DNA from 2 places in the Streptomyces sp. JW3 genome. Region 1 is predicted to be linked to the other one. Evidence: riboswitches for the same ligand, from Rfam matches in the RefSeq annotation. Region 1 holds a riboswitch; the other holds the start of a gene.

Evidence for each region. A riboswitch is a leader RNA that binds a small molecule or an ion and turns the genes downstream of it on or off. The one in region 1 is predicted to bind glycine.
Region 2: it holds a riboswitch for glycine, as region 1 does, so the genes downstream of both, gcvT (glycine cleavage system aminomethyltransferase GcvT) here and gcvP (aminomethyl-transferring glycine dehydrogenase) in region 1, are expected to answer to the same signal.

What each region holds. Positions count from the first base shown of each region.
Region 1 is NZ_JBQOUX010000158.1:1,083-13,678, reverse strand. Features, by position in the region: gene ACTT8P_RS36095 (CDP-alcohol phosphatidyltransferase family protein) at 1-116, shown strand, start outside; gene ACTT8P_RS36090 (sugar phosphate nucleotidyltransferase) at 232-2,727, shown strand; gene ACTT8P_RS36085 (DUF881 domain-containing protein) at 2,895-3,731, shown strand; gene ACTT8P_RS36080 (small basic family protein) at 3,728-4,060, shown strand; gene ACTT8P_RS36075 (DUF881 domain-containing protein) at 4,066-4,905, shown strand; gene ACTT8P_RS36070 (FHA domain-containing protein) at 4,967-5,902, shown strand; gene ftsR (transcriptional regulator FtsR) at 5,945-6,682, shown strand; gene ACTT8P_RS36060 (bifunctional nuclease family protein) at 6,756-7,229, shown strand; gene ACTT8P_RS36055 (MerR family transcriptional regulator) at 7,391-8,074, shown strand; gene ACTT8P_RS36050 (DNA polymerase IV) at 8,143-9,573, shown strand; gene ACTT8P_RS36045 (PRC-barrel domain-containing protein) at 9,859-10,233, opposite strand; glycine riboswitch at 10,360-10,454, shown strand; gene gcvP (aminomethyl-transferring glycine dehydrogenase) at 10,633-12,596, shown strand, end outside.
Region 2 is NZ_JBQOUX010000016.1:81,252-96,951, forward strand. Features, by position in the region: gene ACTT8P_RS09870 (cysteine desulfurase family protein) at 1-1,133, opposite strand, end outside; gene ACTT8P_RS09875 (DUF4190 domain-containing protein) at 1,208-1,474, opposite strand; gene ACTT8P_RS09880 (hypothetical protein) at 1,486-1,653, opposite strand; gene ACTT8P_RS09885 (TetR family transcriptional regulator) at 1,775-2,401, shown strand; gene ACTT8P_RS09890 (thioesterase family protein) at 2,408-3,268, opposite strand; gene ACTT8P_RS09895 (trimeric intracellular cation channel family protein) at 3,329-3,988, opposite strand; gene ACTT8P_RS09900 (ABC transporter ATP-binding protein) at 4,061-5,452, opposite strand; gene ACTT8P_RS09905 (ABC transporter ATP-binding protein) at 5,449-6,546, opposite strand; gene ACTT8P_RS09910 (ABC transporter permease) at 6,543-7,550, opposite strand; gene ACTT8P_RS09915 (ABC transporter substrate-binding protein) at 7,619-9,370, opposite strand; gene ACTT8P_RS09920 (ABC transporter permease) at 9,429-10,427, opposite strand; gene ACTT8P_RS09925 (enhanced serine sensitivity protein SseB C-terminal domain-containing protein) at 10,756-11,553, opposite strand; gene ACTT8P_RS09930 (enhanced serine sensitivity protein SseB) at 11,722-12,501, opposite strand; gene ACTT8P_RS09935 (AAA family ATPase) at 12,595-13,227, opposite strand; glycine riboswitch at 13,597-13,692, shown strand; glycine riboswitch at 13,693-13,814, shown strand; gene gcvT (glycine cleavage system aminomethyltransferase GcvT) at 13,854-14,972, shown strand; gene gcvH (glycine cleavage system protein GcvH) at 15,041-15,421, shown strand; gene glyA (serine hydroxymethyltransferase) at 15,431-15,700, shown strand, end outside.

The sequences.
Region 1 (12,596 bases):
CTGCTATTTTCGGATGGGCGTTCGCCGGATGGGGTACAACCCTGTACTGGTGGGCAGGAGTCCTCTACATGGTTCAGGTCCGCCGCTTGGTCCGCGCGGACACCATGGCCGATTGAACTCGCCCACTGTGCGGCCGTAGCGGCCCCGATGGCCCGCGCTGGAAAAGTGCGGGACAATCGAGGCGGGTGAAGTCGGTCAGACCGTCGTCTCTTAGAGGAGGACGCTTCCGACATGAAGGCCGTCGTGATGGCCGGAGGCGAAGGCACACGCCTTCGTCCCATGACCTCAAGCATGCCCAAGCCGCTCCTGCCGGTGGCCAACCGGCCGATCATGGAGCACGTTCTGCGGCTGCTCAAAAGGCATGGGCTCAACGAGACCGTCGTGACCGTGCAGTTCCTGGCCTCCCTGGTCAAGAACTACTTCGGTGACGGTGAAGAGCTCGGAATGGAGCTCACCTATGCCAATGAGGAGAAGCCACTCGGTACCGCCGGAAGCGTCAAGAACGCCGAAGAGGCGTTGAAGGACGATGCCTTCCTCGTCATCTCCGGCGATGCGCTGACCGACTTCGACCTCACCGAGCTGGTCAATTTCCACAAGGAGAAGGGCGCGCTCGTCACCGTATGCCTGACGCGCGTACCCAATCCCCTTGAATTCGGTATCACCATCGTCGACGAGGACGGCAAGGTCGAACGCTTCCTGGAGAAGCCGACCTGGGGTCAGGTCTTCTCGGACACCGTGAACACCGGTATCTATGTCATGGAGCCCGAGGTCTTCGACTATGTCGAGGCCGACGTCTCCGTCGACTGGTCCGGTGATGTCTTCCCGCAGCTGATGAAGGAAGGCAAGCCGATCTACGGCTACATCGCCGAGGGGTACTGGGAGGACGTCGGTACCCACGAGAGCTATGTGAAGGCCCAGGCGGACGTCCTGGAGGGCAAGGTCGACGTCGACATCGACGGCTTCGAACTCTCGCCCGGAGTGTGGGTGGCCGAAGGCGCCGAGGTGCATCCCGACGCCGTACTCCGAGGGCCGCTCTACGTGGGCGACTACGCCAAGGTCGAGGCCGGCGCCGAGATCCGGGAACACACCGTCATCGGCTCCAACGTCGTCGTCAAGAGCGGCGCCTTCCTGCACAAGGCCGTCGTGCACGACAACGTGTACGTCGGCCCGCACAGCAACCTGCGCGGCTGCGTCGTCGGCAAGAACACCGACATCATGCGCGCGGCGCGGATCGAGGACGGCGCGGTCATCGGCGACGAGTGCCTGGTCGGTGAAGAATCGATCGTTCAGGGCAACGTGCGGGTCTACCCGTTCAAGACCGTCGAGGCCGGCGCGTTCGTCAACACCTCGGTGATCTGGGAGTCGCGGGGGCAGGCGCACCTGTTCGGCGCCAGAGGGGTCTCCGGCATTCTGAACGTCGAGATCACTCCGGAACTGGCCGTGCGGCTGGCCGGTGCCTATGCGACGACCCTCAAAAAGGGGTCGACCGTCACCACGGCCCGCGACCACTCCCGAGGCGCCCGTGCGCTCAAGCGCGCGGTCATCTCAGCGTTGCAGGCCAGCGCCATCGACGTACGGGACCTGGAGAACGTACCGCTGCCGGTGGCACGGCAGCAGACCGCGCGGGGCAGCGCCGGCGGCATCATGATCCGTACCACGCCCGGGGTGCCGGACTCGGTCGACATCATGTTCTTCGACAGCCAGGGCGCCGACCTGTCGCAGGGCAGCCAGCGGAAGCTGGACCGGGTCTTCGCCAGGCAGGAGTACCGGCGGGCGTTCCCCGGCGAGATCGGTGACCTGCACTTCCCGTCCAGCGTGTTCGACTCGTACACCGGGTCGCTGCTGCGCAACGTCGACACGGCGGGCATCGCCGAGTCGGGGCTGAAGGTCGTGGTCGACGCCTCCAACGGCAGTGCGGGGCTGGTGCTGCCCAGTCTGCTCGGCAAGCTGGGCGTCGACTCGCTGACCATCAACCCCGGGCTCGACGAGTCCCGGCCGACCGAGTCGGCCGACATGCGGCGGTCCGGGCTGGTACGGCTCGGGGAGATCGTGGCGTCCTCGCGGGCCGCGTTCGGAGTGCGGTTCGACCCGGTCGGGGAGCGGCTGTCGCTCGTCGACGAGAAGGGCCGGATCATCGAGGACGACCGGGCGCTGCTGGTGATGCTCGACCTGATCGCCGCCGAGCGGCGCAGCGGGCGGGTGGCGCTGCCGGTGACCACCACCCGGATCGCCGAGCAGGTGGCGGCGTACCACGGCACCCAGGTGGAGTGGACGACCACTTCTCCCGACGACCTCACCCGGGTCGGCGGCGAGGAAGGGACCATCTTCGGCGGTGACGGCAAGGGCGGCTTCATCGTCCCGGAGTTCAGCAGCGTCTACGACGGCACCGCGGCCTTCGTACGGCTGATCGGGCTGGTGGCGCGCACGCAGCTCACGCTGAGCCAGATCGACGCCCGGATTCCGCGGGCGCACGTGCTCAGGCGTGATCTGGCGACCCCGTGGGCGGTCAAGGGGCTTGTCATGCGCCGCGTCGTGGAGGAGGCGGGAGACCGCTCCGTGGACACCACCGACGGGGTACGGGTCGTGGAGGCCGACGGGCGCTGGGTCATGGTGCTGCCCGACCCGGCCGAGGCGGCCACCCACCTGTGGGCCGAGGGTCCCGACGACGCCTCCGCGCAGGCACTGCTCGACGAGTGGTCGGCGGTCGTGGACAGCGCCGGCCGGTAAAAACCGCAGTACGCGCGCGTGCCGGACAAGTGCCCCCAAGGGGGCCTGTCCGGCACGCCGGTGGGGCCGTTCGGAAGCAGGGGCGGCGGCGTGCGACGATGTGCGGCATGCCGCAGCAACCCCCCGTTCGGAGCACAGCCACGCGGCCCACACGTCCGGACGCGTCCATGTCGTTGCTCACCAACGTCATGGACCACAGCCTCGACGACGGTTACGCCGAGGCGGCGGCACGCAAGCGGGCCGCGGGCACCGGCGGCCTGCCCAAAACCCTGCGGGCCAAGCTGGGCCTGGCCGCCGGGCTGGTGCTGGCCGCCCTGGTGGTGACCGTCGGAGCCGCCCAGGCGCGCGTCGCGGCCCCGGCCGCCGCCAAGGAGCGCGAGGAACTGATCGACCGCATCGACCAGGAGACCTCGGCGGCGGACGACCTTGAGGACGACGTCGACGCCCTGCGCGAGGACGTGGGCGCCCGCCAGCGCGAGGCGCTCCAGCACACCGGAGACGGCGACCGGGGCGAGCTGGTCGGGGTGCTGTCCGGGGCCGTCGCCGTGCACGGACCCGGGGTGAAGCTCGTGGTGAACGACGCCAAGGACGCCTCCACGGGCGGCGACGGCACACCGCGCGGAACCTCCGGGTTCTCCGACACCGGCCGGGTGCGCGACCGGGACATGCAGCGGGTGGTCAACGGACTGTGGGCCGCGGGCGCCGAGGCGGTCTCCATCAACGGGCAGCGGCTGACCGCGCTCTCCGCGATCAGGGCCGCGGGCGACGCGATACTGGTCGACAACAGGCCGCTGGTGCCGCCCTACACGGTGCTCGCCGTGGGCGACGGGCAACAGCTCAGCAGCACGTTCCAGAACAGCGCCGACGGGCTGTATCTGAACGCCCTGGAGGAGAACTACGGCATCCGGACCGGTATCTCCACGGAGGACGACCTCCGGCTGCCGGCCGCGCCGAGTGTGATCGTACGAACCGCACAACCGAAAACCGAGAAGGGCACAACGTGATCGCCGTACTGGGCCTCGTCGTGGGAGTCGTGGCCGGCTTGCTGGTCCGGCCGGAGGTTCCGGCCGCCGTCGAGCCTTATCTGCCGATCGCCGTGGTCGCGGCGCTGGACGCCGTGTTCGGCGGGCTGCGGGCCATGCTCGACGGCATCTTCGACGACAAGGTCTTCGTGGTGTCGTTCCTGTCGAACGTGGTGGTGGCCGCGCTGATCGTCTTCCTGGGCGACAAGTTGGGCGTCGGCGCCCAGCTGTCCACCGGTGTCGTGGTCGTCCTCGGCATCCGGATCTTCTCCAACGCCGCGGCCATCCGCCGGCACGTGTTCCGGGCGTGAGACCGATGAGCGGCAAGGACGAACGGGCGGAGCACCGGCTCCGCGCAGAACTGCCCGAAGAGGTGGCGCCTGGCTCGGTGCCGGCCCCGAGCCAGCGTCCGGCCGCGCGGCCGGAGCCCGGGACGACCGGACGGCAACGGCTGGTGCAGGGGCTGTGGCCGCCGCGGGTGACCCGGGCCCAACTGATCGTCGCCCTGCTGCTGTTCGGGCTCGGCTTCGGCCTGGCCGTACAGGTGGCGTCCAACAGCGACGGGGACAGCGCGCTGCGCGGCGCCCGGCAGGAGGATCTGGTCCGCATCCTCGATGAACTCGATGACCGTACGCAACGTCTTCAGGACGAGAAGCAGGGTCTCGAGGCGCAGCGGGACGAGCTGGAGAACAGCTCGGACCAGGCCGAGGAGGCCCGTAAGCAGACGATCGAGAAGGAGCGGCAACTCGGCGTCCTGGCGGGCACGGTGGCCGCGCAGGGGCCGGGGATCACGATGACGATCGCGGACCCGAAGGGATCGGTCGAGGCGGACATGCTGCTCGACGCGATCCAGGAACTGCGCGCCGCCGGCGCGGAGGCCATCCAGGTCAACGGCGTACGGGTGGTCGCCGGTACCTATCTGACGGACTCCGACGACGGCGTGAGCGTCGACGGGAACAAGATCGACGCGCCCTATCGTTTCAAGGTCATCGGGAAGCCGCAGGACCTCGAGCCCGCGCTCAACATCCCTGGGGGAGTGGTGCAGACTCTGGAGAAGGAACAGGCCACCGCTACTGTTGAGCGGTCGAGCAAGATCGTCGTGGACGCCTTGCGAGCGGCGAAGCGGCCTGACTACGCTCGGTCGTCCTCCGAGTGAACCGAGGGCGCATGGGCGCTGTCCGGCGGGGGCATGAGCTTGCGGGGGGTCGGCGCACCGAATGGGTGGTGCGTGGTGGAAACTGTCTGGTGGAGACGGACGTTGTCAGGATGTCCGGGTCGGCCAGTACGTTCAGTCAGGGTTCGTCCTGCCCCACGGGCGGGTCTGTTTCGGTCAAGGGGAATCGCCCGTGAAGTTGTTTGCGAAGTTGTTCGGCAAGAGCGCGCGAGAGAGCGGCGAGAACGCGACCGCTCGCCATCGCGCGCAGCCCGACGCGGAGGGTGGGCGTCCGCTCTTCCGCGACCAGGTGGGTGGTCAGGGCGCGCCGTCTGTTGACCCTGCGCAGCCCGGCGGCATAGGTTTCGGGCAACCGTCGACCTCAAGTACGGGTTCAGGGTTCGGCCCCGGTCCGTACGCGTCCAACGCCCCGGCGGGGCAGCCGCCGCAGGAGGATCCGTCCATGTCGGCCCTGGTGTGTACGAGGTGCGGTAACCGCAACGCGGAGAACAGCCGCTTCTGCTCCAACTGCGGCGCGCCGCTGCGGTCCGGGGCGCACGCGGAGCGTCCCTCGGAGACGACGTCCACGATCTCGATCTCCGGTCTGGAGGCGTACGACGCCGAGGTCACCGGGCAGACGCAGATGCCGACGCTGTCCCCGGAGGCGCAGGCCGCCGTGGAGGCGCTGCCGCTGGGGTCCGCGCTGCTGGTCGTGCGCCGGGGTCCGAACTCGGGCAGCCGGTTCCTGTTGGACGGTGAGCTGACCACGGCCGGACGGCACCCGCAGAGCGACATCTTCCTGGACGACGTCACGGTCTCCCGTCGGCACGTGGAGTTCCGCCGGCAGCCGGACGGGTCGTTCACGGTCGCCGACGTGGGCAGCCTGAACGGCACGTACGTCAACCGCGAGCGGATCGACGAGGTCGCCCTGTCCAACGGCGACGAGGTGCAGATCGGCAAGTACCGGCTGGTGTTCTACGCGAGCCAGCGGGGCTACTGAGCCGCCCCGGGCTCCGTCCGGGGAGATCCCCAGGGAAGGGCCATGCTGCAAACACCGAGCGGTGGTGCCGGTCACGGCACCGCCGCCGCGGACGGACTGCTGAGCATCGGCGCGGTGCTGAACGTGCTGCGTGACGAGTTTCCCGACATCACGATCTCGAAGATCCGGTTCCTGGAGTCGGAGGGGCTCGTCGATCCGCGGCGGACCCCCGCCGGGTACCGCAAGTTCAGCGCCCGGGACGTCGAGCGCCTCGGGCACGTGCTGCGAATGCAGCGCGACCACTATCTGCCGCTCAAGGTGATCCGCGAGCACCTGGACGCCATGGAGCGCGGCGAGGCGGTGCCGCTGCCGACCGTGGGGCGGCAGCGCGAGGCGGGCGAATCGCTGCCGGAGCCTGTCGCGGCGGCGGCCGCGGCCCGGATCGGGCGGGCGGAGCTGCTCGCCGCGGTCGGCATAGAGGAGCGGCAGCTCGACGAGTGGGAGGCGTACGGCCTGATCGCCCCGCTGCCGGACGGGGCCTACGACGCGGAGACGGCCACCGTGGCCACCCTCGTGGTCGAGCTGGGACGGTTCGGGATCGAACCGCGGCACCTGAGGGTGATGAAGGCCGCCGCCGACCGGGAGGCCGGGCTGGTGGACCAGGTGGTGGCCCCGCTCAAACGGCACCGGAACCCGCAGACCAGGGCGCACGCGGAGGCCCGTACCAAGGAGCTGGCGGGGCTCGCGGTGAAGCTGCACGCCGCTCTGGTGCAGACCGCCCTCGGGGTGCGGCTGCCGTGAGGCGGAGCCCGGATCGGTCACCCGTTCCCGGCCCGACTACCCAAACGTCCCGGGCACGGCCTAGGGTTGCTGTGTGAACGAGCTCGATGTCGTAGGTGTCCGGGTCGAGATGCCCTCCAACCAACCGATCGTGCTGCTGCGTGAAGTGGGAGGAGACCGCTACCTCCCCATCTGGATCGGTCCCGGGGAGGCGACGGCGATCGCCTTCGCCCAGCAGGGCATGGCTCCCGCACGGCCGCTGACCCACGACCTGTTCAAGGACGTGCTGGAAGCCGTCGGCCAGGAGCTCACCGAAGTGCGCATCACCGACCTGCGGGAAGGGGTCTTCTACGCCGAGCTGGTCTTCGCCAGCGGGGTCGAGGTGAGCGCGCGGCCGTCCGACGCCATAGCGCTGGCGCTGCGCACCGGTACGCCGATCTTCGGCAGTGACACGGTGCTGGACGACGCCGGTATCGCGATCCCGGACGAGCAGGAGGACGAGGTGGAGAAGTTCCGCGAGTTCCTCGACCAGATCTCGCCCGAGGACTTCGGCAGCAGCAATCAGTGACGGCCGTCCGAAAACGGATATTCGGCTAGCCTTTCCCGGCGAGGGGACACGGCAAACCACTCTTAGGGTGATTATCACTCGGCGTGCCGAGTGTGGCGATCGTTGACGCACCCTTGGTGACTGCCTACCTTCGAGGAGGCAGGTCAAGGACGGAGGTCGGCGTGAGAAGCAGCGGCGACGGTACGGTGGGACGTGCTCCCGCACGCGGTCTCGGAGCCGGTGCTCCGTACTCTCCCGAGGGTTCTCGGATTCGCCCGGGCGGCGGATACCCGCAGCCCGGTGGTACGGCCGACCACGCCCCGCGGCGACCTGCGGTGGTGCCGAGCGGCGGAGGGGCGGCGTCCATGGCGTCCGAGCAGATCGGCTACCGGGGGCCCACGGCCTGCGCGGCCGCCGGGATCACCTATCGGCAACTCGACTACTGGGCCCGTACCAAACTGGTCGAACCCAGCGTGCGGCCGGCCCACGGGTCCGGCACCCAGCGGCTGTACAGCTTCCGCGACGTGGTCGTACTGAAGATCGTCAAGCGGTTCCTCGACACGGGTGTGTCGCTCCAGAACATCCGGACCACCGTGCAGCATCTCAGGGAGGGCGGTTTTCGCGACCTGGAGCGGATGACGCTGATGAGCGACGGTGCCACCGTCTACGAGTGCACTTCGCCGGACGAGGTGCACGCCCTGCTCCAGGGCGGTCAGGGGATCTTCGGGATCGCCGTCGGGGTGGTGTGGCGGGACGTGGAGAGCGCCCTGTCGCAGTTGCACGGGGAGCGGGTCGACACCGGCGAGACCCTGGTCGGGAACAATCCGGCGGACGAACTGGCCCGGCGGCGCAACCGGGCGGTCTGAGCGCGTCCGGGCCCCGCCGTGCCGGGCGTGCGGGCGCGTTGTCAGTGGCGTAGGGCAGCATCGGAGATGTGAGAACCGCGCCCACGATCCTGCATCTCGACATGGACGCCTTCTTCGCCTCGGTGGAGCAGGCGTCCAAGCCGAGCCTGCGCGGGAAGGCCGTGGTCGTGGGCGGGCTGGGGCCGCGCGGCGTGGTGGCCACGGCCTCGTACGAGGCCCGGGTCTTCGGTGTCCACTCGGCGATGCCCATGGCCCAGGCCCGGCGGCTCGCGCCCAACGCCGCCTATCTCGTGCCGCGCTTCCAGCTCTACCGGTCGGTCAGCGAGCAGGTGATGGGGCTGCTGCGGGCGCTGTCCCCGCTGGTGGAGCCGCTGAGCCTGGACGAGGCGTTCGTGGACCTGGAGGCCGGCGGGACCGCCTGGGACGCCCAGTCGGCCCGGCTGGCCGGCATCCGGCTGCGGGAGGACATCCGGGCCGTCACCGGACTGACGGGGTCGGTGGGGCTGGCCGCCTCCAAGATGCTCGCCAAGATCGCCTCCGAGGACGCCAAGCCGGACGGGCTGGTGCTGATCGAGCCGGGCACCGAGCGCCGGCTGCTCGCGCCGCTGTCGGTGCGGATTCTGCCCGGGGTGGGACCGGCGACCGGTGACCACCTGCGGCGGGCCGGGATGACCACGGTCGGCGAACTCGCCGAGGCGGGCGAGGACGAACTGGTCCGGCTGCTGGGCAAGGCGCACGGACACGCGCTGTACGCGATGGCGCTGGCGCACGACGAGCGGCCCGTGGTGGCCGAGCGGGAGACCAAGTCGGTGTCGGTGGAGGACACCTACGACGTCGACATCCACGACCGGACCCGGGTCGGTCTCGAGGTGCGGCGGCTGGCCGGCCGGTGTGTGGGGCGGCTGCGCGGGGCCGGGCTGTCCGGGCGCACCATCGTGCTGAAGGTACGGCGCTACGACTTCTCCACCCTGACCCGGTCCGAGACGCTGCGCGGGCCCACGGACGACCCGGCGGTGGTCGCGGAGGCGGCGGCGCGGCTCCTGGACGCCGTGGACACCACCGGCGGGGTGCGGCTGCTCGGCGTGGGGGTCACTGGGCTCGCCGACTACACGCAGGAGGACCTGTTCGCGCAGGCGGCGGGGGAGCGGGCGGGGGCGCAGGAGGAGGCGGAGCAGGCGGGGGCCACGGGGCTTTCGGGGGCGGCGGAGGGGGGCGACCGGGCCGCGTCCGCCGAGCCGGAGATCGCGCCCGCCGAGCGCCGCTGGCCCTCGGGGCACGACGTACGGCACGCGGTGTACGGGCACGGGTGGGTGCAGGGCAGTGGTCTGGGGCGGGTCACGGTGCGGTTCGAGACGCCGTTGTCGACCCGGCCGGGACGGGTACGGACGTTCCGGACCGACGACCCGGAACTGGAGCCGGCGGAGCCGCTGCCATTGGTGGAACGAAGACCGGGGGACGCCGCGGCCGGACCGGTCGAGCCGGTGGGTGGGGCGGGGTGACCGCGGTCGCGGTACGGGGCGCTGCGCGGCGGTGCGGGGACAGCCGGGCGATGCGGCTCAGGTGAGGCGGGAGGAGGTGTGGGGTGCCGGTCACGCGCGGGACGGGCGGGGTGGGGAGCAATCGCCGGGTGTGCCGGCGGGGCTCGGATCCCGGTGAGCGGTGAGCGGTGAGCGGTGAGCGGTGAGCGGGGGACGGGGGCAGGGGCAGGGGGCAGGGGACAGTCTTTCCCGCGGGGCGCGGGGTGCGCAGGAGGCGTTTTCGGGGGGTGTTGGGCCCGTCTCGCCTCAGCTGGGTTCCTCCTGGCCCGCCAGGTGGCCGAAGTCGTGGTCGGGGAAGGCGGGCGGGGCGGCGATGTCGAGGCCGTAGTGGTGGTAGAGCTGGAGTTCCTGTTCCGGGGAGAGGTGGCGGCCGACGCCGAAGTCGGGGGCCTCCTTGATCAGCGCGCGGTCGAAGGGCACCCGCAGCGTGCCGTCGACCAGTTCGCTGGGTTCCAGGGGGACGAAGGCGTCCCGGCTGAACAGGCCGGTGCGTATGGCCGCCCATTCGGGTATGCCGGTGGCGTCGTCGAGGTAGACCTCGTCGACGGTGCCGATCCTCGTGCCGTTGCGGTCGAACGCCTTGCGGCCGATCAGGTTGCGGGGATCGATGTCGGTACGCACGGGCCCTCCAGGTGGTCGCCAACCATCCGGTCCATCATCCGTAAGCACTACAAAAGAGCACATTTGGCTGTGCGGCCACTCGAAAGACCGTGCGTGGGGGTCGCTGGTACGCTGGCAAACGGCTGCTGACCCCGTGCGGGAGAGTCCTCCGGTTACACCGGAGGCGCCGAAGGAGCAACTCCTCCCCGGAATCTCTCAGGCTCACGTACCGCACGGACGAGGTCACTCTGGAAAGCAGGGCGGGTGTCGACGGCTTCCGCTCTCACCGACGGTGAAAGCCGGGACGGCCCGACAGGATCCCGGTGAAGCTCTCAGGTCGAGATGACAGAGGGGGAGGCCGTCCGGGCACCCGCGCCATGGTGCCCCTCGCAGGTCGCGTCAGACCAGGAGGCCTCCGCAATGACCGCCCATCCCACGCCGCGCACCCCGCTCGCCGAGCTCGAACAGGGCATTCCGTTCGAGCAGCGCCACATCGGCCCCGACCAGGAAGCCCGGGCCAAGATGCTGGCCCAGGTCGGGTACGGCTCGCTCGACGAGCTGACCGCCGCCGCCGTGCCCGAGGTGATCAGGAGCGCCGGCGCGCTGGATCTGCCCCAGGGGCGCACGGAGGCCGAGGTACTGGCCGAGCTGCGCTCGCTCGCCGACCGCAACCAGGTGCTCGACTCGATGATCGGGCTCGGCTACTACGGCACCTTCACGCCGCCGGTCATCCTGCGCAACGTCATGGAGAACCCGGCCTGGTACACCGCGTACACGCCGTACCAGCCGGAGATCTCGCAGGGCCGGCTGGAGGCGCTGCTCAACTTCCAGACGATGGTGGCCGACCTGACCGGTCTGCCCACCTCCGGGGCCTCGCTGCTGGACGAGGGCACCGCGGCCGCCGAGGCGATGGCGCTGTCGCGGCGGATGGGGAAGAACAAGAAGGGCCTGTTCCTGGTCGACGCGGACGCGCTGCCGCAGACCATCGCCGTGATCCGGACCCGGGCCGAGCCGACCGGGGTCGAGGTGGTCGTCGCCGACCTCAGCGACGGCATCCCGGCCGAGGTCGCCGAGCGGGAGATCAACGGGGTCCTGCTCCAGTACCCGGGTGCCTCCGGTGCGGTACGGGACATCAAGCCGGTCATCGACCGGGCGCACGAGCTGGGCGCGCTGGTCACCGTCGCCGCCGACCTGCTGGCGCTGACCCTGCTGAAGTCGCCCGGGGAGCTGGGCGCCGACATCGCGGTGGGCACCACGCAGCGGTTCGGGGTGCCGATGGGGTTCGGCGGACCGCACGCCGGCTACCTGGCGGTCCAGGAGAAGATGGCGCGCAGCCTGCCCGGGCGGCTGGTGGGTGTCTCGGTGGACGCGGACGGGAACCGGGCCTACCGGCTGGCGCTCCAGACCCGTGAGCAGCACATCCGCCGCGAGAAGGCCACCAGCAACATCTGCACCGCGCAGGTGCTGCTCGCCGTGATGGCCGGGATGTACGCCGTCTACCACGGGCCGGACGGGCTGCGCGGCATCGCCCGGCGCACCCACCGGTACGCCGCGATCCTCGCCGCCGGTCTCGCGGACGGCGGGGTCGAGATCGTGCACGGCGACTACTTCGACACGGTCACCGCCCGGGTGCCCGGACGGGCCGCCGAGATCGTCGCCGCGGCCCGGCAGAACGGCGTCAACCTGCGCCTCGTCGACGCCGACCAGGTCTCGATGGCCTGCGACGAGACCACGACGCGGGCCCAGGTGGGCGGCGTGTGGAACGCGTTCGGGGTCGAGGGCGACATCGAGGCGCTGGACGCGGCGGCCGCCGACGCGCTGCCGGCCGGGCTGCTGCGCACCGACGAGTTCCTCACCCACCCGGTCTTTCATCAGCACCGCTCCGAGACCGCGATGCTGCGCTACCTGCGCCGCCTGGCCGACCGGGACTACGCGCTGGACCGCGGCATGATCCCGCTGGGCTCCTGCACCATGAAGCTCAACGCGACCACCGAGATGGAGCCGGTGACCTGGCCCGAGTTCGGGCAGCTGCACCCCTTCGCCCCCGCCGAGCAGGCACAGGGCTACCTCACCCTGATCCGGGAGCTGGAGGAGCGGCTGGCCGAGGTCACCGGGTACGACAACGTCTCGCTCCAGCCCAACGCCGGGTCGCAGGGCGAGCTGGCCGGACTGCTCGCCGTACGCGGGTACCACCGGGCCAACGGGGACGAGCAGCGGACGGTGTGTCTGATTCCGTCGTCCGCGCACGGGACCAACGCCGCCAGCGCCGTGATGGCCGGGATGAAGGTGGTCGTGGTCAAGACCGCCGAGGACGGCGAGGTCGACGTCGAGGACCTGCGGGCCAGGATCGAGCAGTACCGCGACGAGCTGGCGGTGCTGATGAT
Region 2 (15,700 bases), on a different contig from region 1:
GGGCCGATCGCCTCGGCGACGGCCGTGACGTCGGCGGCGGTGGAGGTGTGGCCCAGCGAGAAGCGCAGGGTGCCGCGGGCCAGGTCGGGATCGGTGCCGGTGGCCAGCAGGACGTGGCTGGGCTGGGCGACCCCGGCGGTGCAGGCGGAGCCGGTGGAGCACTCGATGCCCTGGGCGTCCAGCAGGAGCAGCAGGGAGTCGCCCTCGCAGCCGGGGAAGGTGAAGTGGGCGTTGGCGGGCAGCCGGCCGCCGGGCGCCGGGTCGCCGCCGAGGATCGCGTCCGGCACGGCCTTGCGGACCGCCTCGACCAGGTCGTCGCGCAGGGCGCCGATCTCGCGGGCGAACCACTCGCGGCGCTCGGCGGCGAGCCGGCCGGCCACCGCGAAGGAGGCGATGGCGGGGACGTCGAGGGTGCCGGAGCGGACATGGCGTTCCTGGCCGCCGCCGTGCAGCACGGGGACCGGGGTGTACGCGCGGCCCAGGAGCAGCGCGCCGATGCCGTAGGGGCCGCCGATCTTGTGGCCGGAGACGGTCAGCGCGGCGAGTCCACAGGCAGCGAAGTCGACCGGGAGCTGGCCCACGGCCTGCACCGCGTCGGCGTGCAGCGGGACATCGAACTCGGCGGCCACGTCGGCCAGTTCGCGGACCGGCGTGACGGTGCCGATCTCGTTGTTGGCCCACATGACGGTGGCGAGGGCGACACTGCCGGGGTCGCGGGCGATGGCCTCGCGCAGCGCCTCGGGGTGGACCCGGCCGTGCGCGTCCACCGGGAGGTACTCGACGGTGGCGCCCTCGTGCTCGCCGAGCCAGTGCACGGCGTCCAGGACGGCGTGGTGCTCGACCGGGCTGGCCAGCACCCGGGTGCGGGCCGGGTCGGCGTCGCGGCGGGCCCAGTACAGGCCCTTGACGGCGAGGTTGTCGGCCTCGGTGCCGCCGGAGGTGAAGACCACCTCGCTGGGCCGGGCGCCCAGCGCCTCGGCGAGCGTCTCCCGGGCCTCCTCGACGGTGCGCCGGGCGCGGCGGCCGGACGCGTGCAGGGAGGAGGCGTTGCCCGTGCTGCCGAGGTGCGCGGCGAGTGCCTCGACCGCCTCGGGAAGCATCGGGGTGGTCGCGGCGTGGTCGAGGTAAGCCATGGTGCCGCCGATTCTACGGGGCGGCCCCGGCCGGTCCCCGGGGGGACGACGACGGCCCCGCGGGGAGAGACGGCTCACAGACTCCAGGAGAGCGTCTGGTCGGCCTGTACGAACGCCGCGAGGACGAGCAGGTCGGCGATGCCCAGGCCGAGGCCGAGCAGGGCCCGGCCGCGGCGGGTGGTGCCGCGCCACAGGGCCACGCCGGCCAGCACGATGGCGATCGGCCCCAGGAAGACGTTGAGGACCAGCAGGCCGAGCAGGCCGAGGACGAAGGACGCGACGGCCATGCCGTCCGTGTCCCGGAATCCGGTGCGGCGGCTGGCCGGTGCGGTGAGCTGCATGACGGTCTCCCTCATCGGTCGACGGTGGTGCGGCGGCGGCCGTGCCGCTCGCGGAGCGCGAAGACGCCGAGCCAGCCGGCGATGACGACGGCTGCGACGGCGGAGAAGCCGAGCGGTGCGTGGGCGACGGTGCCCAGCGCGAAACCGAGCAGCAGGAGTGCGGCGACGATGAACAGCATGAGGTCACTCCTCCCTACCAGTAATTCCCTACCAGTAATCGGTAACAGTTGTTCACTGACTACCCAGTCTAGCGCGCACGACGACTTTTCAATTCCGGAGAACAGTTGTTAACTGCATGGCATGAGTCACACCCTGGGCGTCCGGCAGGAGCAGAAGCGGCGGACCCGGCAGGCGCTGCTGGACGCGGCGCTCGTACTGCTGGAGGAACAGAGCCTGAGCAGCCTGGGGCTGCGCGAGGTCACCCGCGCCGCGGGCGTGGCGCCCACCGCCTTCTACCGGCACTTCCGCTCGACCGCCGACCTCGGTGTCGCGCTGGTCGAGGAGGCGCTGGGCAGCCTGCACCCGATGATCCGGACGACGGTGACGCCGGACGGGGACAGCGAGGAACGCATCGCCCGCGCGGTGGAGTTGATTGAGGGTCATGTGCGGGAGTACCCCTCGCACGTCCGTTTCATCGCGCGCGAGCGGCACGGCGGGGTGCGGCCGGTGCGGGCGGCGATACGGGAGCAGCTCGCCCGGTTCGCCGCGGAGGTGCGGGACGAACTGGCCCGGGACCCGGAGTCGGCGCACTGGCACGGCGACGACCTGCTGATGCTCGCGGGTCTCTACGTCGACCAGATGCTGAGCAACGCCTCGCAGTTCCTGGAGACCCTGGAGGCCCCGGACGACGAGCGGCGGCGGGTCGCGACCACCGCGACCCGCCGGCTGCGCCTGATCAACGTCGGCCGCCGGCACTGGACGGCCTGAGCGGGGTCAGCCGAGCTTGACCCGGGCCAGCTGCCGGGACTGCGCGACCAGCCGGCCGGCGCTGTCCCACACCTCGGCGTCCTCCTCCAGGAAGCCGCCGGCCAGGTTGCGGGTGGTGACCGACACCCGCAGCGGGCCCGGCGCCGGGCGGCACCGCACCTGGACGGTCAGTTCGACCGTGGGCACCCAGCCGGACAGGCCCAGCTCGAAGGCGGTCGGCGGCAGCGCGTCGACCGCGAGGAGCACGGCCAGCGGATCGGCGTCGCGGCCGTCGGCGAGCCCGAACCAGGCCCGCATCTCGCCCTTGCCGGAGGGCTCGCCGAGCGCCCAGCCCAGCGTGGCCGGGTCCACCTTGAGCAGCAGCCGGTCGGCGAAGGCGGAACCGCCGGAGACCGGCGCGGGTCCGTCCTCGGGGCCGAAGCACTCCTCCAGCGGCGGCATGGCGGGCGGCTCGGCGGTGGTGCGGACGTCGTCCGGCAGGGCGCCCAGGTCGCCGTAGGAGGCGAGGACGCGGATCCGCTCGACCTCGCGGCCCTCGTCGTCGTACTGGAAGAGGGACGCCTGGCCGGTGGAGAGGGTGCGGCCGGTGCGGACGGTCTCGGTGCGGACCACCGCCGGGCCGGGGCGGGACGCGGTGAGGTAGTGCGCCGAGAGGGTGAACGGGTCGGGATGCGGCAGGGCGTCGGCGAGCGCGCGGCCCAGGACCGCCAGCAGGAAACCGCCGTTGACGACGCCGAAGATGGTCCAGTCGGCCGAGAGGTCGAGGGCGTAGACGCCCGGCTCGCGCGCGGTGAGCGCGGTGTCCCGGTCGAACTCGCTGTCGCCGAGGGTGGCCCGGGTGGCCGGCGCGGAGGCTGCTTCTGGCATGGGTGCACGATACAGCAGGGTGCTACTAAGCGGTAGCTTTCACCGAACCGGCAAGCAGACTCACTCCGCCTCCAGCACCGTGGACCGCCGGTTCCAGGCCCGCGGCGCCCGCCAGTGGAACCGCATCGCGCACAGCCGCAGCACGAACGCGGTGACCACCGCGAAGCCGCTGGTGAACGGCGTGAGGGCGTCGAAGCGGATGCACAGGGCGACCGTCGTGGCGCCGACGATCGCGGGCACGGCGTACAGGTCGCGGTCCCAGCGCAGCAGCGAGGGCACCTCGTTGGCGAGCACGTCGCGCAGTACGCCGCCGCCGACCGCGGTGGCCAGTCCCAGGCAGGCGGAGGCGGTCAGGCCGAGTCCGTAGTCGTACGCCTTGGTGGTCCCGGCCACGCAGAACAGGCCGAGGCCGGCCGCGTCGAAGACGTTGACGCCGGTCTGGAGGCGTTCGACGTGCGGGTGGAGGAAGAAGACCAGCACCGTGGCGAGCAGCGGGGTGACGAAGTACCCGAGGTCGGTGAAGGCGGCCGGCGGTACGGCACCGATCACCAGGTCCCGGAAGAGCCCGCCGCCCAGCGCGGTGACCTCGGCGAGGACGGCGATGCCGAACACGTCGAAGTTCTTGCGGACGGCCAGCAGCGCGCCGGAGATCGCGAAGACGAAGATGCCGATCAGATCGAGCGTGTGCTGGACGGACGGGGTGAAGAGTTGCTGGTACACCCTGTCATTCTCGCCCGCAGGCGAGCCCCCGCCTTGCGAACGAAGGCGGGGGCTCGCCGAGCGGACTGCCGACTACTTCTCCTCGGCGGCGTCCGAGCCCGTCTCCGGCGCCGAAGTCGCCGCCGTGTCCGACGGGTTCGGCGCTGCGGCCTCACTCTTCGTCAGCCCTTCGCCGGCGGCTTCGGTCTCCGTCAGCCCCTCGGCAGCGGCCTCGGACTCGGTCAGCCCCTCGGCAGCGGCCTCGGACTCGGTCAGCCCCTCGGCAGTCGCCTCCGTACCCTCTTCGCCCTCGTCCTCGGCAGCCACCTCCGCCGCCACCGCCGCCGAGGTCGCCGCCGACGCGGCCAGCGCGTCCTCGGAGACCAGCTCCGCCGCCTCCTTGGCGTCGGTGAGCAGGACCACGTCCTGCGGGGCCTGGTCGGCGAAGTTCTCCGGGTGGTGGCAGGCCACCTGCTGTCCCGGACGCAGTTCCTTCAGCGGCGGCTCGACGGTCTTGCAGATCTCCGTCGCCTTCCAGCACCGGGTGTGGAACCGGCAGCCGCTCGGCGGCGAGATCGGCGAGGGCACGTCGCCCTTGAGCAGGATGCGCTCGCTCTTGGTGCCGCGCCGCTTGGGGTCCGGCACCGGCACGGCCGACATCAGGGCCTTGGTGTACGGGTGCATCGGCGCCTCGTACAGCGCGGTGCGGTCGGCGAGTTCGACGATCTTGCCGAGGTACATCACCGCGATCCGGTCCGAGACGTGCCGGACGACGGACAGGTCGTGCGCGATGATCACGTAGGTCAGGCCCAGCTCCTGCTGGAGGTCGTCCATGAGGTTGACGACCTGCGCCTGGATGGAGACGTCCAGCGCGGAGACCGGCTCGTCGGCCACCACCAGCTTGGGCTTCAGGGCGAGCGCGCGGGCTATGCCGATGCGCTGGCGCTGGCCACCGGAGAACTCGTGCGGGTAGCGGTTGTAGTGCTCGGGGCTCAGACCCACCAGCTCAAGGAGCCGCTGGACCTCCTTCTTCACGCCGCCCTCCGGCTCCACGCCCTGGAGCCGGAACGGCGCCGAGACGATGGAGCCGATGGTGTGCCGCGGGTTCAACGAACCGTAGGGGTCCTGGAAGATCATCTGGATGTCCCGCCGCAGCGGTCGCATCCCGGCCGTGTTCAGCCGTGTGATGTCCTTGCCCTCGAAGTGGATCGAGCCGCCCGTCGGGTCCTGGAGCCGGGTGATGACCCGCCCCATCGTCGACTTGCCGCAGCCCGACTCGCCGACCACGCCGAGCGTCTCGCCCTGGCGCACCTCGAAGTCGATGCCGTCGACCGCCTTGACCGCGCCGACCTGCCGCTGAAGGACGCCCTTGCGGATCGGGAAGTGCTTCTGCAGCCCTTCGACCTTGAGCAGCACCTCACGCTCGTCGGCCGGAGCCGACGCCTGCGCCGGGACGGCCACGTCCGTTTTCTTGGTTTCACTCACAGCTTCGGCGCAATCTCTTCGGTCCAGATCCGCGTGCGGTCCTCCGCCGAGAGGTGGCAGGCGGACCAGTGTCCGCTGCCGACCACCTGGAGTTCCGGCCGCACGGTACGGGTGACATCGCCCTTGGGGACGTCCGCGTACGGGCAGCGGGGGTGGAAGGCGCAGCCCGAGGGCACGTTGATGAGACTGGGCGGGGATCCCTTGACCGGGATGAGCCGCTCGGAGGTCTCACGGTCGATGCGCGGCATCGAGCCGAGCAGACCCCAGGTGTAGGGGTGCTGCGGACGCTCGAAGACGTCGTCGACCGAACCGCGTTCCACGCACCGGCCGCCGTACATCACCAGCACGTCGTCGGCGATCTCGGCGACCACTCCGAGGTCGTGGGTGATCAGCACGACCGCGGAGCCGAACTCCTTCTGCAGGTCCCGGATCAGGTCCAGGATCTGTGCCTGGACGGTCACGTCCAGGGCGGTGGTCGGCTCGTCCGCGATGAGCAGTTCGGGGTTGTTGACCAGCGCCATCGCGATCATCGCGCGCTGGCGCATACCGCCGGAGAACTCGTGCGGGTAGCTGTCGACGCGCTTGCCGGGCTCGGGGATGCCGACCCGGTCGAGCATCTCGATGGCCCGCTTGCGCGCGTCCTTCTTGCTGACGTCGTGGTGGACCCGGTACGCCTCCACGATCTGGTTGCCGATCGTGTAGTACGGGTGCATCGCGGACAGCGGGTCCTGGAAGATCATCGCCATCTCGCGGCCGCGCAGCCGGCGCACCTCGTCCGGGTCGGCGCCGACCAGTTCCTTGCCGTCGAGCCAGATCTCGCCGGACATTCGCACGTTCTTGCCGCGCGCACCGAGCCGGTGCAGGCCCATGACGGCCAGCGAGGTGACCGACTTGCCGGAGCCGGACTCGCCGACGATGCAGAGGGTCTTGCCCTTCTCCACATCGAAGCTGAGCCCGTCGACGGACTTGACCAGCCCGTCATCGGTGGGGAAGTGCACCTTGAGGTCACGGACCGACAGGAACGCGCCGGGCGCGTTCTCGGGCGACTCGGCGGGCTCGCCCACGGCGGCCCCGGTCTTGGACAGTTCGGTCACGAGAGCCTCACGCGCGGGTCGGCGGCGGCGTAGAGCAGGTCCACCAGGAGATTTGCGATCACGACGAAGAGTGCGGCGAGCAGAGTGACGCCGAGGATCGGGGGCAGGTCGTTGTCCGTGATGCCCTGCACCGCGTACTGGCCGATACCAGGCAGGGAGAACACCTTCTCGGTGATCACGGCGCCGCCGAGCAGCAGGCCCAGGTCCATGCCGAAGACGGTGATGATCGGGGTCAGCGCGGCGCGCAGCCCGTGCCGGGCCACCACCCTGCGTTCCCGCAGGCCCTTGGCGCGGGCCGTGCGGATGAAGTCCTCGCTCATCGTCTCCAGCATGCCCGAACGGGTCAGCCGCGCGTAGATGGCGGAGTAGAGCAGCGCCAGCGAACACCAAGCCGGGAAAAGCGTGTTGGCCCACTGCGCCGGATTCTCGGTGAACGGGACGTAGGTGCGGCCGAAGATCGGCCACTGGTAGGTGAAGAGCAGCAGCGCCAGGCTGCCGGTGAAGAACATGGGCAGGGAGACACCGGCCAGCGCGACGCCCATGAAGGTGCGGTCGAAGAAGCTGCGCGGCTTGAGTGCGGAGACGACGCCGATCAGCACACCGGACACCAGCCACAGCACGGCGGCACCGCCGGCCAGCGACAGGGTCACCGGGAGGCGGGAGGTCAGCTGCGGCCACACCTCGACGTGGTTCTTGAAGGAGTAGCCGAAGCACGGCGCGCCGCAGTGCGTCGTGGTGGGACCCAGGTCATAGGTGGCACCGCCCACGATCCCCTTGATGAAATGCCAGTACTGGACGTAGAGGGGCTGGTCCAGACCGAGGTTCTGCTTGACCGCGAGGATGTCCGCCTTCGTCGGGCTCTTTCCGATGTACTGCTGCGCGAGCTGGTCGGCGGTCTGACCGGCGAGCCATGGCAGCAGGAAGAAGATCGCGAAGGTGACCGCGGTGACGACCAGCAGCAGGATCACTGCCGCGAACGTCCGACGGAGGATGTACGAGATCACGGGGACCGGCGCCGGTGCCCGCGGGCCGCGAAGCCCGCGGGCACCAATGCCTTCACCTGCCTTCCGGGCTACTTCTTGGTCGTGCCGATGTTGAGGTAGTCGTACTGACCGCTGAACGCCGCCGTGGACACCAGGTTGGTGTAGGAGGCCGGGCGGTACAGCAGAACCTTGAAGTAGGTCAGCGGAACAAGCACCGCCTGGTCCATCGCACGGGCGTCGATCTCGCCGTACAGCGAGGTGCGCTCGGTCGCGTTCTCGGTGGCGATGGCCTTCTCGAGCGACTCGTTGATCTGCTTGTCGTCGATGTAGGACAGGTTGGTGTTGCCGGACGCGCCGATCGCGTCACCGTGCAGGATCTGCTGCAGGAAGCCGTAGCCGGACGGCCAGTCGGCACCCCACTGCATCATGTGCAGGCCGATGTTCTGCTTCTTGTCGAAGGAGGGAACACCCACGTAGTCGGTGAAGTACTTGCCCGACGGGTACTGCTTCAGGCTGGCGTTGATGCCGACCTTCTTCAGCGCGGCGATGATCGCGGTGGCCGCGTCCACCTCCTGCGGGCGGTCGCTGCGCGCCGAGATGTTGGTGGTGATGGTCTTCTTGCCGCAGGCCGACAGTTGCTCCTTGGCCTTGGCGACGTCACCCTTGTTGCCCTCGGTGGCGTAGGTGTCGGCCTTCTGGTAGCCGGGGATGTCCGGGGGCAGCACCGTGGTGGCGACGTCACCGCGGATCGGACCGCCGAGCGCGGTCTGCACGGAGACCTTGTCGACGGCGTACTCGACGGCCTTGCGGCACTCGACCTTGTCGAACGGCGCGACCTGCGAGTTGATCGCCATGTAGACCAGGCGGCCACCGTAGGTGTTGTCGGTGTTCGCCTTCAGCGCGGTGTCGTTGACGACCTTGGCCTGGGTCGCGGCCTGCACGCCCGTGCCGCCGAGGTCGATGGCGTCACCGGCCTGGACGTCCTGGTCGATCGTCTCGGCGTTGACCTTGAGCTTGACGACGATCTTGTCCGGGTACTGCTTGCGCAGCGGGTCCGTCTTCGGGTCCCAGTTCTCGTTGCGCACGAGGACGGCCTGCTTGCCCTCCTCGTAGCTCTGGAACTTGTACGAGCCCGAGGACACGATGCTCTTGACGTAGTCGATGCCCTTGTCCTTGGACTGGGGCACCGGCGCGGTCTGCGGGGTGGCGACGAGGTAGTCGAACTCCTGGAAGGAGCGGTTGAGGTGGAAGACGATCGTGGTGTCGTCCGGCGTCTCGATCGACTTCAGGCCCTCCTCGCTCTTGTCCTTGTAGGGGCCCTTGTACTTGTCGCCGCCCTCCATGAACTGCTGGAAGTAGTTCGGGCCGAGGGAGAGCACGTCACGCGCGAAGTTGGACCGCTCGACGGCGTACTTGACGTCCTTCGAGGTGATCGCGGTGCCGTCCTCGTACTCCAGGCCGGAACGCAGCTTGTACGTCCAGGTCTTGCCGCCGTCGCTCGGCACGCCCTTGCTGGCCGCGAGGTCCGGGACGAGGGTGTTGCCCTCCTCGCCCGCGGCGGGCTTGAAGGTCATCAGCGGGCGAGCGTAGAGCCGGCTGAGGTTGTACATGTACGCGTAGTACGTGTTGCCGGGGTCGAAGGAGTCCGGGACGTCCGAGTACTCGTACGTCACCGTCCCGCCCTTCTGGGTGGAGGCGTTGACGACGTCCTTGGTCGCAGCGTTGGCCCCTGCCGACTTGTTTCCGTTGTTGTCCGAGCTGTCATCGGCCTTGCTGCAAGCCGAAAGCAGCAAGCTCGCACTGCCGATGGCCGCGACCGCGGCCAGCGCTGACCTTCGCATGATGGTCTGCTTCCCCTCCATTGTTGGCAAATCTTTAGGGCTCTCGGGCAGTCGCCGGTCAGCGGCTGCGCGGGTCGAGAGCGTCACGGAGACCGTCGCCGAGCAGGTTGAACGCCAGCACGGTCACGAAGATGGCGAGGCCGGGCACGATCAGGAACTGCGGGTCCACCTGGTAGTAGGTGACCGCCTGGTTGATCATGCCGCCCCAGGAAGCCTGCGGGGGCTGGATGCCTACGCCGAGGAAGCTCAGGGACGCCTCGAACAGGATGTTGGTCGGGATGAGCAGCGTCGAGTAGACGATGATCGGGCCGACGAGATTCGGCAGCAGCTCCTTGAAGAGGATGTACGGGCCCTTGGCCCCCATCCCCCGGGAGGCGTCGACGAACTCGCGCTCGCGCAGGGCCAGCGTCTGGCCCCGCACGATACGGCCCAGGTAGGGCCAGTTGAAGAAGCCGATGACGAAGACCAGCACAAGGATGTGCAGCGGCAGGCCCTCCAGGCCGAAGGCGCCGCCCTGCAGGGTCGCGGAGATGGCGATCGCGAACAGCAGGAGGGGGAAGGCGAGGAAGATGTCCATCATCCGGCTGATGATCGTGTCGACCCGGCCGCCGTAGTAGCCGGCGACGACGCCGAGGACCGCGCCGATGGTGTTGGACAGGACCGTGGCACCGAAGGCGACGATCAGCGACACCCAGGAGCCCTCCAGGATGCGGGTGGCGATGTCCCGGCCGAACTTCGGCTCCACACCGAGCGGGTGGTCCCAGCTCATGCCACCGAAGTCACCCCTGGGCAGAGAGGTGTTGGGGTCGATCAGGTCCTGGTTGAGGGCGTTGGGGTCCAGGCCGAAGAGGGCCTGGAGAGGGCGGGAGAGGAGTGCGACGAGGATCAGCAGGATGACGACGACCCCGCCGGCCACGGCCAGCTTGTCCTTCTTGAAGCGGGACCAGGCGATCTGCCCCAGGGAACGGCCCTCGATCTGCCGCTTGTCGGCACCGACGAGGACAGCCTCGGGCTGTGCCTCGGCTTGCGCCCCGGTGGTCTCGATCGGTGCGGTCACAGTGACCCGACCCCTCTCGCCGGCGGTAACCGGCCTACACCCGCCGTTGATTACGGCTTTGTCGACTTGCTCTCGGTCACGGGATCGAACGATCCGGTGCCTGAAGCGCGAGTCTTCAGCGTCGCTGCGATCACCCGCCAGGTCTCACCGGGAATGTATGCGCAACCGTGATGCACTGCTGGGGATTCCGTTATCCGAACAGTGGGTAACGCCGGGCGGACGCGGGACAGTTGGGACACAAGGTCCCAATCATCGACCTTCGCGACCATCCGCCGTCATCTACGCGCGAAGACATGCCCCCGGATCGGCGGAGTAAACCGTTCCGTTCTCAGTACCGGCCGCCCACCGGCGGGTAGCCGTAGCCGCCCGCGGGAGCCTGCGCGGGGGCCGCGTGCGCCTCCCGGTCGTAGAACGGGCGGGCGTTGGCGCGCAGCCACATCGCGACCGGGTCCAGCGCGTCCGACATCGCCACGGTCGACACCGGCAGCCCGTCCGGTGCCGCGCCGACGGACTGCTGCATCATCGCCCGCACCGCGCCGACGGCCGGCGAGGAGGTGTCGTACAGGTCGAGGCCGATCGCCAGGTAGGGCGCGCCGAGCGCCGGCTGCACCCAGGCGCGGCGCAGCGCGCGGACCACCGGGGTGCGGTGCGCGTTCTGCGTGAGCAGGGCGTAGAACTGCGGGAGTTCGATGGCCGGTTCGGACAGCCGCAGCGGCCCGGCGGGCTGGCGGTCCAGGCCGGTGGCGATGCGGCGCAGGTCGAGCCAGGGGATGCCGACACCGCCGCCGGGGGCGTGCGGGTTGAGCCAGAGGCCGTAGCGGTCGGGGAAGAGGGCGCGGGCCACCTCGAGTCCGTCGACCACCTCGTAGGACCGGTTCCAGCCGCTGGCGGACAGCTCCTGGGCGGAGGTGACGCAGGGCGCGTAGCCGTGGCCGTCGACCTCCATGTTCCCGTACTGGGCGTCCGGGGAGCCGGCCTGGCCGTGCCACAGCAGCATCCAGACCTGGCCGGAGGCGGGGGAGGCGAGGGCGCGCAGCAGCGCCTCGTAGGCGTCGTAGCGCCCGGGGGTCACCTGGCGCAGCGTGTGCTCGACGTGCCCGGCTGCGGCGGTACCGCTCGCGCTCACGTGTTACCGACCTCTCGGGAAGCGTGCGTGGTCGGGGACCAGCTTAGGTTGCTTTGTGTTCCCCGTGCGCCCTCCAGCTCGGGGGTGACGGCCGTCTTGCGGGCGCGGGTTCGTCGTGGTTTCCCGCGCGGTTCCCCGCGCCCCTTGCGGCACTCCCGCCGGCGGCGTTCACAAGGTCCCTTGGTAGAACGGCCGGACCTGCTCCCGCAGCCAGTCGCAGACCGGGTCCTGGGCGGCTTCCAGGAGGACCAGGTTGACCGGCCACTTGACCGGGACGCGGCCCAGGGCGCGGCCCAGGGCGTCCAGGGGGACGGCGCGGGCGTCGCCCTCCCAGTGGGTCAGTTCGACGCCGACGAACATGACCGGGTCGGCGGTCTCGACGGTGGCGAGGCAGCGGCGGGCGGTGCGGACCACGCCGGTGGCCGCGAACTCGGCGGACGCGGCGGACAGGAAGTCCACCGGGTCGTCCTGCCAGTCGGGTTCGAAGAGGCGGACCCGGCCGCCGGCCGCGGGGCCGTCCAGTGGGCCGCGGCCGGCCCGGCACAGCTCGGCCACCGCGGCCGGCGGCAGCGGGACGCCGACCACGCCGTCCGGGTTGACGGCGATGCCGACCTGCGGGGGCAGCCCGCGGGCGAACTCCACCGCCGGGGCGACGGTGAACGCCATGTGCGCGCCGACGACCTGGCGGAACTGCTCCTCGGAGCTGAACACCGGCACGTACGCCTGGCCGTCGATCTCCAGCGTGGGCAGGTCCAGCGGGCCCTGGTGCGGCCCGCCCCCGCTGGGCAGCGGGACCCAGACGAAGCTGCGGCCCAGGACCTCGACTATCCGGCCGCCGGCGCCGGGCACGCCGAAGGCGGCCGACAGCACCTCCTCCAGTTCGTTGCCGGGCCATCCGCCGTGCGGGTGGGGGTGTGCCTGGGCCGGGAAGCCCGCTGGGAAGTCCATCTGCCTACCGCCTGTGGGGAACCGCTGGTGTGGCTGAAAAGGCTACCGGTCAGCCCGTGAAGCCGATCCGGTCAGCCGGTGAAGCCGAACCGGTCAGCCCGTGAAGCCGATCCGGCGCAGCGTGTCGGCCGCCGCGCGGTCGAGCAGGACGGCGGCGCCGCAGCCGGCTGGCAGTACGCCGTCGGCCGCCGCGCGCAGCAGCCGGTGGGTGGCCGCGCGGTGGCGCAGGAACGCGTACCGGGTCACGCCCCGGCCGCGCTCGCGCTGGCCCTCCAGCGCCTGCTCGGCGTCGACGTCGAGCAGCAGCAGGTGCAGGGTGCCGCCGCGCCGCCGGGCCTCGCGGGCCAGCCAGCGGCGCACCCAGGTCTGGGTGCCGCAGTCGTGCACGACGACGCCCGCGCCGGAGCGCAGGGCGCGGCGCAGCCCGGCGTAGTGCGCGACGCGGACCAGGGGGCGGTAGACGGCGTACGGCAAAAGGCGCGGCAGGCGGCGGTCCCAGCGGTCGCGGGTGTCCTGCGAGTCGACGCGCGCCCCGCGCACGGTCCGCTTCATCAGCGTGGACTTGCCGCTGCCGGGCAGGCCGGTGACCGCGACGAGGTCCCTGGGGCCGAAGAGCAGGGCGTGCGGGCTGTGGCCGGCCCGGTCCCGCAGGTCGCGGACGACGGGTGCGGGCCGCTCGGCGCACGCCTCCCGGGCCGGGGCCGTGTGCTGCTCGGGCAGCGCCAGGGCCGGTTGCGAAAGTCCTGTCGGCCGCCCGGAGGGCGGGCCTGGCGGCGTCAGGTGCGTGCTCTCGGCGTGCCGGCCCCTGGCCCTCGTACTGGATGTACTCGGGTCAGGGGCCGGTGCGGCGGGAGTGCGTGCATGGCGTCGCCAGACAGGCGGGGCTTTCGCGACCGGCCCTGGTCCCGAGGTCGTGGCGTATGCCGTGGTCCTGTTCACCGTGATCGTCCTCCCCTGGGGCGGTTCACGAGTTCCCATCCCCGTCGAGTGTAAAGAGAAGGTAATGCGGTGGTCTCGCGATTTCATTCGCTTCGTGCCACAAGCCGGTCACAAACGCAGTGCTAGGGTGGCCGCGCCAACTGCATACCGGCCGTTTGAATCCGCGCGGGAGAGTCCCCGGCCAGTCGCCGGGGCGCCGAAGGAGCAAGTCCCTCCCTTGAATCTCTCAGGCACCGTCACCGCGCGGGCGAGGCACATCTGAAAAGCGGACCGCCGTGACCGGCGGTCCCACCCAAGGTGCAAGTTCTGGTCCCGGCTCCCCGCGAGCCGTGATCACGGCGAACCTCTCAGGTACCGATGACAGATGGGGAGGACCTTCCTCGCCCGTGCCGTCCTGTCCTGGGAGACGACCGATGAGCAGTACCCCGCTCCGCCATACCGCGCTGGACGCCGCGCACCGCGCGCTCGGCGCGACGATGACCGACTTCGCCGGCTGGGACATGCCGCTGCGCTACGGCTCCGAGCGCGACGAGCACACCGCCGTGCGCACCCGGGCCGGGCTCTTCGACCTCTCCCACATGGGCGAGATCACCGTCACCGGCCCCGCGGCCGCCGCCCTGCTCGACCACGCCCTGGTCGGCAACATCGGCACGGTCACACCGGGCCGGGCCCGCTACACCATGATCTGCCGGGAGGACGGCGGCATCCTGGACGACCTGATCGTCTACCGGCTGGCCGAGACGGAGTACCTGGTCGTCGCCAACGCCTCCAACGCCCAGGTGGTGCTGGACGCGCTCACCGAGCGGGCGGCCGGGTTCGACGCCGAGGTGCGCGACGACCGCGACGCCTACGCGCTGCTCGCCGTGCAGGGACCGGAGTCCGCGGGCATCCTCAAGGGCCTCACCGACGCCGGCCTGGACGGCCTGAAGTACTACGCCGGGCTGCCCGGCACGGTGGCCGGCGTCCCGGCGCTGATCGCCCGTACCGGCTACACCGGCGAGGACGGCTTCGAGCTGTTCGTCGCCCCGGACGGCGCGGCGCGGCTGTGGCAGGCGCTGACCGAGGCCGGCGCGGCCGCCGGTCTGGTCCCGTGCGGCCTGTCCTGCCGGGACACGCTCCGCCTGGAGGCGGGCATGCCGCTGTACGGGCACGAGCTGAGCACCGCGCTGACACCCTTCGACGCCGGGCTCGGCCGGGTGGTGAAGTTCGAGAAGGAGGGCGACTTCGTGGGCCGCGCGGCGCTGGAACAGGCCGCCGTCCGGGCGCGGGACAACCCCCCGCGGGTCCTGGTCGGCCTGGTCGCCGAGGGCCGCCGGGTGCCGCGCGCCGGGTACGCCGTCGTCGCGGACGGACAGGTGATCGGCGAGGTCACCTCCGGCGCCCCCTCCCCCACGCTGGGCAAGCCGATCGCGATGGCGTACGTCGACGCGGCGCACGCGGCGCCGGGCACCGCCGGGGTCGGCGTGGACATCCGCGGCAGCCACGAGCCGTACGAGGTCGTGGCGCTGCCGTTCTACCGGCGCCAGAAGTAGCCTCCCAGCCCCCAGTACATCCGTACATCCGACATCCGTACATCGCCGCATACAGGAGAATTCAGGCCATGAGCAACAACCCCCAGCAGCTCCGCTACAGCAAGGAGCACGAGTGGCTGTCGGCCGCCGCGGACGGCGTCGCGACGGTCGGCATCACGGAGCACGCGGCCAACGCCCTCGGTGATGTCGTCTTCGTCCAGCTCCCCGAGGTCGGCGCCGCCGTCACCGCGGGCGAGACCTGCGGCGAGCTGGAGTCGACCAAGTCGGTCTCCGACCTGTACTCCCCCGTCTCCGGCGAGGTCACCGCGGTCAACGAGAACGTCGTCGACGACCCGTCGCTGGTGAACTCCGCGCCCTTCGAGGGCGGCTGGCTGTTCAAGGTGCGGGTCGCGGACGAGCCGGGCGACCTGCTCTCCGCCGACGAGTACACCGCCTTCTCGGCCGGCTGAGGCCCCGCGATGTCCTCCCCGAACACGTCCCGGTCCGCCTTGAACACGCCCCTGCACGAACTCGACCCGGACGTCGCCGCCGCCGTCGACGCCGAGCTGCACCGCCAGCGGTCCACCCTGGAGATGATCGCCTCCGAGAACTTCGCGCCGCTCGCGGTGATGGAGGCCCAGGGCTCGGTGCTGACCAACAAGTACGCCGAGGGCTATCCGGGCCGCCGCTACTACGGCGGCTGCGAGCACGTCGACGTGGTCGAGCAGATCGCCATCGACCGGGTCAAG